2 regions of the Streptomyces sp. VTCC 41912 genome follow, and region 2 is predicted to be linked to the other one. Evidence: riboswitches for the same ligand, from Rfam matches in the RefSeq annotation. Region 2 holds a riboswitch; the other holds the start of a gene.
What was found. Region 2 has a riboswitch for cobalamin ahead of ACJ6WD_RS35225 (cobalamin biosynthesis protein). Riboswitches for the same ligand answer to the same signal wherever they lie in the genome.
Positions count from the first base shown of each region.

Region 1 (4,407 bases), on a different contig from region 2:
TGACCTCGGCCGACCTGCTGTCGGTGCGGCGGATCAGCGGACCGCCGACCGCGGACGGGGTGCGCACCAACATCTCCGTCTCCTTGCGGTACTACGCGGCCTGGCTGCGCGGGCAGGGCGCGGTCGCGCTCGACGGGCTGATGGAGGACGCGGCCACCGCGGAGATCGCCCGCGTGCAGATCTGGCAGTGGCTCCGACACCGGGTCATCGACCGTCGGACCGTGGAAAGGGTCCTCGACGAGGAGACCGCCGCGCTCGGGGCCGAGTACCCGTGGGCGCCCGTCGACGACATTCGCGCGCTCTTCGAGCGGAACACGCTGACCGGCGAGCTACCGATGTTCTTCACCCCGGATGCCTACACCCGCCACCTCGTGCGGCGGACGGAGGTCCGGGCGTGAGCGCGGCCGTCGAACGCGTCGGCGTCGTCGGCGGCGGGCAGATGGGTGCCGGGATCGCCGAGGTGTGTGCGCGCGCCGGGCTGGACACCGTGGTCTGCGAGGCGAACGCGACCGCTGCGCGCACCGCCCGGGACCGGATCAGTGCCTCACTCGACCGGGCAGTGCGGCGCGGAAAGCTGCAACAGGCGGCGGCACGGGACGCGCTCGCCCGGATGGTGTTCACCAGCAGTCTGGACGATCTGGCCGACCGGCAGCTCGTCATCGAGGCGGTGGTCGAGAACCCGGACGCCAAAACCGAGGTGTTCGCCGCCCTCGACAAGATCGTCGAGGATCCGGCAGCCGTCCTGGCCACCAACACCTCCTCCCTCCCGATCATGCGGCTCGGCATGTCGACCCTCCGCGCGGACCGGGTTGTCGGCCTGCACTTCTTCAATCCGGTCCCCGTGATGCCGCTGGTCGAGGTGGTGTCCTCGCTGCACACCTCGGCCGAGACCACCGCCGCGGTCGAGGACTTCGCCACCCGCACGCTCGGCAGGACGGTCATCCGTTCCCAGGACCGCGCCGGCTTCGTCGTCAACGCCCTGCTGATCCCCTACCTCCTCTCCGCCATCCGCATGGCGGAATCCGGCTTCGCCACCGCCGCCGACATCGACACCGGCATGGAACTGGGCTGCGCCCACCCGATGGGACCGCTCGAACTCGCCGACCTGATCGGCCTGGACACCGTCGCCTCGATCGCGGAGTCCCTGTACGCCGAGTTCCGCGAACCCCTCTACGCCCCGCCGCCGCTGCTCCGGCGCATGGTGGAGGCAGGGCTTCTCGGCCGTAAGACAGGCCGGGGGTTCCACCCTTACGAGCAGGACTGATGACCTGATGGGACACGGGCTGAGGGGCCCGCACCGCCACCGGGGATGAGGGTCTTCGGTGAGCGGATCAGGGGAGGGGCGGGAAGCGCGCGTACCGGCGCTTCCCGCCCCTTCGGTGTTCCGCCCCCAGGTGTCCTGATTCACTTTGCGATTCCTGGACGGCCCTCGTCACGGCGTGGCGACAGCCCGTAGGGTGGCGGGAGCAGCTGGTTCACCCCGTCCGCCAGGCGGGGTGTCGCAAGAGGGAACCCGGTGGGAATCCGGGACTGCCCCGCAGCGGTGAGTGGGAACGACCGCCGTCATACGCACTGGGTCCGAGGTACCGGACCCGGGAAGCGACGGCCAGTAGGTGTCCTCCGAGAAGGAGGGCGTGCCCACGAGTCCGAAGACCTGCCAACTGCCCGCGCGCGGACCACTCCGTGCGCGGACACCCCGGTGACCTCGAGGGCGGGTCGGCGTACACACCAGACGGAACGACCGTGCCTTCGCCGCGCGGGGTCGCTGCCGTCCGGTTCGTCATTCCCTTCGCGCTCTCGTCCCGTCACCGGGACCCCAGGGATTCATCTCGCGAAGGAGATCTCCGTGACCAGCAAGTCCGCAGCCGCGGCAGCACGGGCCACCGTGTACGGCTACCCCCGCCAGGGTCAGCACCGGGAACTCAAGAAGGCCATCGAGGGCTACTGGAAGGGCCGCGTCACCGCCGACGCCCTCCGAGGCACCGCCGCCGAACTCCGCCGGAGCAACTGGCAGCAGCTCGCCGACGCCGGCATCCACGAGGTGCCGACCGGCGACTTCTCGTACTACGACCACGTCCTGGACACCACCGTCATGGTCGGCGCGATCCCCGAGCGGCACCGCGACGCCGTTGCGGCACACGCCCTGAACGGCTACTTCGCCATGGCCCGCGGCACCCAGGAGGTCGCGCCGCTGGAGATGACCAAGTGGTTCGACACGAACTACCACTACCTGGTCCCCGAACTGGGTCCCGACACCCACTTCACCGCGAACTCCGCGAAGCAGGTTGCCGAGCTCAAGGAAGCCCTCGCCCTCGGCCTGGCCGCCCGCCCGGTCCTGGTCGGCCCGGTCACCTACCTCCTGCTCGCCAAGCCCGCCCCGGGCGTAGCGGCGGACTTCGAGCCGCTGACCCTGCTGGACCGGCTCCTGCCCGTGTACGCCGAGGTCCTGGCCGACCTGCGCGCGGCCGGCGCCGAGTGGGTGCAGCTCGACGAGCCCGCACTGGTCCAGGACCGCACCCCGGCCGAGCTCGACGCCGCCGAGCGTGCCTATCGTGACCTCGGTGCCCTCACCGACCGGCCCAAGCTGCTCGTCGCCTCCTACTTCGACCGCCTCGGCGACGCCCTTCCGGTGCTCGCCAAGGCACCGGTCGAGGGGCTCGCCCTCGACTTCACCGAGGCGGCGGCCGCCAACCTGGAGGCCCTGGCCGCCGTTGGCGGGCTGCCCGGCAAGCGCCTGGTCGCCGGGGTCGTCAACGGCCGCAACATCTGGATCAACGACCTGCCCCAGTCCCTGTCCACCCTGGGCACCCTCCTCGGGCTCGCCGACCGGGTCGACGTGGCCGCCTCGTGCTCCCTGCTCCACGTCCCCCTCGACGCGTCCGTCGAGCGGGACATCGAGCCGCAGATCCTGCGCTGGCTGGCCTTCGCCAAGCAGAAGTCCGCCGAGATCGTCGCCCTCGCCAAGGGCCTCGCCCAGGGCACCGACGCCATCACCGGCGAACTCGCGGCCAACCGCGCCGCCCTCGCCTCCCGCGCGGGCTCGCCGATCACCCACGACCCGGCCGTACGGGCCCGGATCGCCGCCGTCACCGACGCCGACGCCCGCCGCTCCCAGCCGTACACCGAACGGGCCGCCGCCCAACGCGCCCACCTCGGGCTGCCGCTGCTGCCCACGACGACCATCGGTTCCTTCCCGCAGACCGACGAACTGCGCGCCGCCCGCGCCGACCTGCGTGCCGGCCGCATCGACACCGCCGGCTACGAGGAGCGCATCAAGGCCGAGATCCAGGAGGTCATCTCCTTCCAGGAGACGACCGGGATCGACGTGCTGGTGCACGGCGAGCCCGAACGCAACGACATGGTCCAGTACTTCGCCGAGCAGCTCACCGGCTACCTCGCCACCCAGCGCGGCTGGGTCCAGTCCTACGGCACCCGCTACGTCCGCCCGCCGATCCTGGCCGGCGACATCTCCCGCCCCGAGCCGATGACCGTCCGCTGGACCACGTACGCCCAGTCGCTGACCCGACGTCCCGTCAAGGGCATGCTCACCGGGCCCGTCACCATGCTCGCCTGGTCCTTCGTCCGCGACGACCAACCCCTCGGCGACACCGCCCGGCAGGTCGCACTCGCCCTGCGCGACGAGGTCGACGATCTCGAAGCGGCCGGGAGCTCGGTCATCCAGGTCGACGAGCCCGCGCTGCGCGAGACCCTGCCGCTGCGGGCCACCGACCGGGAGGCGTACCTCGCCTGGGCCACCGAGGCGTTCCGCCTGTCGACGGCGGGCGTGCGGCCGGACACCCAGATCCACACCCACATGTGCTACGCCGAGTTCGGCGACATCGTCCAGGCCATCGACGACCTCGACGCCGACGTCATCAGCCTGGAAGCCGCCCGCTCGCACATGCAGGTGGCCCGCGAACTCGCCGCCCACGGCTATCCGCGCGAGGCGGGGCCGGGGGTCTACGACATCCACTCCCCGCGCGTGCCGAGCGCCGAGGAGGCCGCCGAACTGCTGCGCACCGGACTGAAGGCGATCCCCGCCGAGCGACTGTGGGTCAACCCCGACTGCGGCCTGAAGACCCGCGGCTGGGCCGAGACCCGCGCCTCGCTGGAGAACCTGGTCGCCGCGGCGCGCACCGTGCGGGGTGAGCTGCCCGCCTCCTGATCCCGACCCCGGTGGGCCGGGACGCTGGTGGCGTCCCGGCCCACCGAACAGCACCGCCATGACCGAGGCACACGAGGGGGTCCCATCCTGCTTCCACCGGCATGCGCCGCCACCACGTGGGCCCGATGCCGTGACGATCAGTCCCGCCGGTCCCGTCAGTCCAGCTCGAAGTGACTGGGACGGCCGTCGCACTCGATCAGGCGGCCCAACTCGGCGGCCTTCGCCCGGGTCATGAGGGTCCA
Region 1 covers NZ_JBJMAB010000010.1:133,064-137,470, reverse strand. The annotation lists gene aceB (malate synthase A) at 1-398, shown strand, start outside; gene ACJ6WD_RS17375 (3-hydroxybutyryl-CoA dehydrogenase) at 395-1,264, shown strand; cobalamin riboswitch at 1,470-1,663, shown strand; gene metE (5-methyltetrahydropteroyltriglutamate--homocysteine S-methyltransferase) at 1,847-4,165, shown strand; gene ACJ6WD_RS17365 (L-tyrosine/L-tryptophan isonitrile synthase family protein) at 4,321-4,407, opposite strand, start outside.
Region 1: another riboswitch for cobalamin. It lies ahead of metE (5-methyltetrahydropteroyltriglutamate--homocysteine S-methyltransferase); the one in region 2 lies ahead of ACJ6WD_RS35225 (cobalamin biosynthesis protein).

Region 2 (4,407 bases):
CACGTGGCTGGCGGGCCTGCCGTCCAGTTCGTCCCACGCCCTCTTCGGCGGACTGATCGGCGCGACGCTGGTGTCCGTGGGCACCGGCGGCGTGCACGGCGAGGCCGTCGTCATGAAGGTCCTGATCCCCGCGGTCGCCGCGCCGTTCGTGGCGGGGCTCGCCGCGATGGCCGCGACCCGGCTCACCTACCGACTGGCCCGCGGCCGCAACGAGGCCGACACCGCCAAGGGCTACCGCGCCGGGCAGATCGCCTCGGCCGCCCTGGTCTCGCTGGCCCACGGCACCAACGACGCGCAGAAGACGATGGGCGTGATCACCCTCGCGCTGATCACCGGCGGGGTCGTCGCCCCGCACGCCGACCCGCCGATGTGGGTGATCGCCTCCGCCGGCCTGGCCATCGCGCTCGGCACCTACCTGGGCGGCTGGCGGATCATCCGCACCATGGGCAAGGGCATCACCGACATCCAGCCGCCGCAGGGCTTCGCCGCCCAGACCGGCGCCGCGGCCACCATCCTGGCCTCCTCCCACCTCGGCTTCGCGCTCTCCACCACCCAGGTCTGCTCCGGGTCCGTGATGGGCTCCGGGCTGGGCCGCAAGGGCGGCGTGGTGCGCTGGTCCACGGCCGGGCGGATGGTCCTGGCCTGGGGCCTGACCCTGCCGGCCGCCGGACTGGTCTCCGCCGGCGCCGCCTACCTCGCCGACCAGGGCTCCTGGGGCGTGGCCACGGTCGCCGTCCTGGCCCTGGCGATCTGCGGCGGCATCTGGGCGGCCTCCCGGCGCAAGCCGGTGGACCACACCAACGTCAACGAGGGACCGGCGGTGGAGCCGGCGGGCGTCGTCACCGCGGCGCTGCAGACGGTCGCGCCGCCGCCGGCCGGGCCCGTCCCGGCGCACGCCGAAGCACCCGCGGAAGCGCACGCCGCAACGGACGCCGCTCCCCACCCCGCCCCTGCCCACCAGTCGGCGAAGGCCCCCGCCCAGCCGGCGACGGCCTCGTCCTGACGCCGCTCACCCCGACCTAAGGACTACGCAATGCACATCGACTGGGCAGCTCTCGGCCAGGTCTTCGGCGTCAGCCTCGTGGTGACGGTGGGGCTCGTGGGCCTGTTCACCGTCGGGATCGTGGGCACCTCCCGCAAGCCCGCCGCGGACGGCGACGCGGCGGCCACGACCGCCCCCGGCACGGGGGCGCGCGCCGGGGCACTGGCCGCCTACGGGCTCTGCGCGGCCGCGGTGGCCTACGGGATCTACCTGATCGTCGCCGCCTGACGGCGGCGCCGGCACGGCCGGCAACGGACGGGGCGTCCGGTGGACGCGGCAGCAGCCGCGGCCCCGGGCGCCCCGTCCGCGTGCGGCACCCCGCCGGGCCCGCGCGTGGCCTTCGCCACAGGGCGGCCGTCGGCGCTGCGTCGCAGGTCAAGGGTGAGTTGACGGACCTGGGCGGGCGTGGTGGACTTCCGGGGCCAATCGGCGACAGCAGAGGAAGTCCGGTGCGAATCCGGCGCGGTCCCGCCACTGTCACCGGGGAGCGCTCCTCCGACGAGGGCCACGGCCCGTACGCACGCCGTACGGGCGGGAAGGCCGGGGGCGGCGCCGATCCGGGAGCCAGGAGACTCTGGTCGCCGTCACGTCGAGCCAGGGCGCGGACCCTGAGTGAGGACATACCGCCATGCCCGGCTGCCCGTCGAGAGCTCCACTGCCCGCTGTCCCAGGGCCCCTTCGAGGCCGGACGGCGGCCTGATCCGATGCGCGGCGAACACGCGGGGTACGCGTGCGGCGCGGCCCTCGGCTTCCTCGGTGACCTGATCCTCGCGGACCCGCGGCGCGGTCATCCGGTGGCCGCCTTCGGCCGGGCCGCCGGCGCCCTCGAACGCCGGCTGTGGCGCGACCACCGCGGCCACGGAACGGCCCACACCCTGTTGTGCGCGGGCGGCGCGGCCGCCGGCGCCGCGCTGCTCCAGCGCGCCCTGCGGGAGCGTCCCGGCGCCCGGACCGCGCTGACCGCGGCGGCCGCGTGGGCGGTGCTGGGCGGTACCTCGCTCGGCCGGGAGGCGCGGGCCGTGGGCGGCGCGCTGGCCGTCGGGGACCTCGACGTGGCACGGGAGCGGTTGCCGCACCTGTGCGGGCGCGATCCGCAGGCGCTGGACGGGCCGCAGATGGCCCGCGCGGTGGTGGAGTCGGTCGCCGAGAACACCTCCGACGCGGTGGTCGGCGCCCTGGTGTGGGGTGCGGTCGCGGGCGTGCCCGGCCTGGTGGCGTTCCGGGCGGTGAACACCCTGGACGCGATGGTGGGGCACAAGTCGCCGCGCTACCGGCGGTTCGGCTGGGCGGCGGCCCGCCTCGACGACGTCGCCGGCTGGCCCGGCTCCCGACTGACCGCCGCGCTGACCGTGCTGGCGGGCCCCGACCGGCGCGGTGCGCTGCGGGCCTGGCGGGCCGACGGCGGCGCGCACCCGAGCCCCAACGCCGGCCCCGTGGAGGCGTCGTTCGCCGGCGCGTTGGGCGTCCGGCTGGGCGGCACCCTCGCGTACGGCGGGCGGGTGGAGCACCGGCCGGTGCTCAACGGTGGTGGACGGCCCCCCGCGGTGCCCGACATCGAGCGAGCGGCCCGACTGTCCCGGCGGGTCGGCCTGTTGGCGCTGGGCGTCACGGTGGCGGGCCGGCTGGCGGTCGGCGCGGTACGACGCGGGAGGAAGGGCGTGGCGGCGGACGTGAGCGGGAGGGTGACCCGGTGAACGGGCGGAGGAAGACGGCCGACGGGGCCGTGGGCGGCGGACTGTTGGTGGCCGGGACGACGTCCGACGCCGGCAAGAGCGTGGTGACCGCCGGCATCTGCCGCTGGTTGGCGCGACAGGGTGTCTCGGTGGCGCCGTTCAAGGCGCAGAACATGTCGCTGAACTCGTTCGTGACCCGCGAGGGCGCGGAGATCGGCCGGGCCCAGGCGATGCAGGCGGCCGCGGCCCGGGTCGAGCCGACCGCGCTGATGAACCCGGTGCTGCTCAAGCCGGGCAGCGACCGCAGCAGCCAGGTGGTGCTGCTGGGGAAGCCGGTGGGCGAGCTGAGTGCCCGTGGCTACCACGCAGGCCGGCAGGAGCAGTTGCTCGGCACCGTGACCGACTGCCTGGCGGAGCTGCGACGCACCCACGACGCGGTCGTCTGCGAGGGCGCCGGCAGCCCGGCCGAGATCAACCTGCGGCGGACCGACATCGTCAACATGGGCCTCGCCCGGGCGGCACGGATCCCCGTCGTGGTGGTCGGCGACATCGACCGCGGCGGCGTCTTCGCCTCGTTCTTCGGGACCACCGCGCTGCTGTCCGCGCAGGACCAGTCGCTGGTCGCCGGCTACCTCGTCAACAAGTTCCGCGGCGACGTGACGCTGCTGGAGCCGGGCCTTGAGATGCTGCGCCGGATCACCGGACGGCAGACCTACGGCGTCCTGCCGTACGCGCACGGGCTCGGCATCGACGAGGAGGACGGCCTGAGGGTGTCGCTGCGCGGCACGGTCCGCGAGTCGGTGGTGGCGCCGCCGGCCGGCGAGGACGTGCTGCGGGTCGCGGTGTGCGCGGTGCCGCTGATGTCCAACTTCACCGACGTGGACGCGCTGGCCGCCGAACCGGGCGTGGTGGTGCGGTTCGTGGACCGGCCGGAGGAACTCGTCGACGCGGACCTGGTGGTGCTGCCCGGGACCCGCGGCACGGTCCGCGCGCTGGCCTGGCTGCGCGAGCGCGGACTGGCCGACGCGGTGGTCCGCAGGGCCGCCGAGGGCCGCCCGGTGCTGGGCATCTGCGGCGGCTACCAGATGCTCGGCGAGCACATCGAGGACGACGTCGAGTCGCGCGCGGGTGCGGTCGACGGGCTGGGACTGCTGCCGGTCCGGGTCCGCTTCGCGGTGGAGAAGACCCTCGCCCGGCCCGTCGGTCGGGCGCTGGGCGAGCCGGTGGAGGGGTACGAGATCCACCACGGGGTCGCCGAAGTGGCCGGGGGCGACGAGGAGTTCTTGGACGGGTGCCGGGTGGGGTCCGTGTGGGGCACGCACTGGCACGGCTCCCTGGAGAGCGACGGCTTCAGGCGGGCGTTCCTGCGGGAGGTGGCCCGGGCGGCCGGGCGCCGGTTCGTACCCGCACCGGACACCTGCTTCGGGGCGCTGCGCGAGGAGCAGTTGGACCGGTTGGGCGATCTGATCGAGGAGCACGCGGACACCAAGGCGCTGCTGCGGCTGATCGAGGAGGGGGTGCCGGAGGGGGTGCCGTTCGTCCCTCCGGGGGCGCCGTGAGCACGATGCAGGGGACACGACAGGAGCCGGCCGGCGACGTGGAGGACAACAGGGCATGACAACGACCGAGAACACGACCCGGCAGTACCCGTTCACGGCGGTCGTCGGCATGGCCGACATGCGCCTGGGACTC
Region 2 covers NZ_JBJMAB010000041.1:59,510-63,916, forward strand. The annotation lists gene ACJ6WD_RS35215 (inorganic phosphate transporter) at 1-1,003, shown strand, start outside; gene ACJ6WD_RS35220 (hypothetical protein) at 1,034-1,270, shown strand; cobalamin riboswitch at 1,480-1,617, shown strand; gene ACJ6WD_RS35225 (cobalamin biosynthesis protein) at 1,747-2,736, shown strand; gene ACJ6WD_RS35230 (cobyric acid synthase) at 2,733-4,274, shown strand; gene ACJ6WD_RS35235 (putative cobaltochelatase) at 4,330-4,407, shown strand, end outside.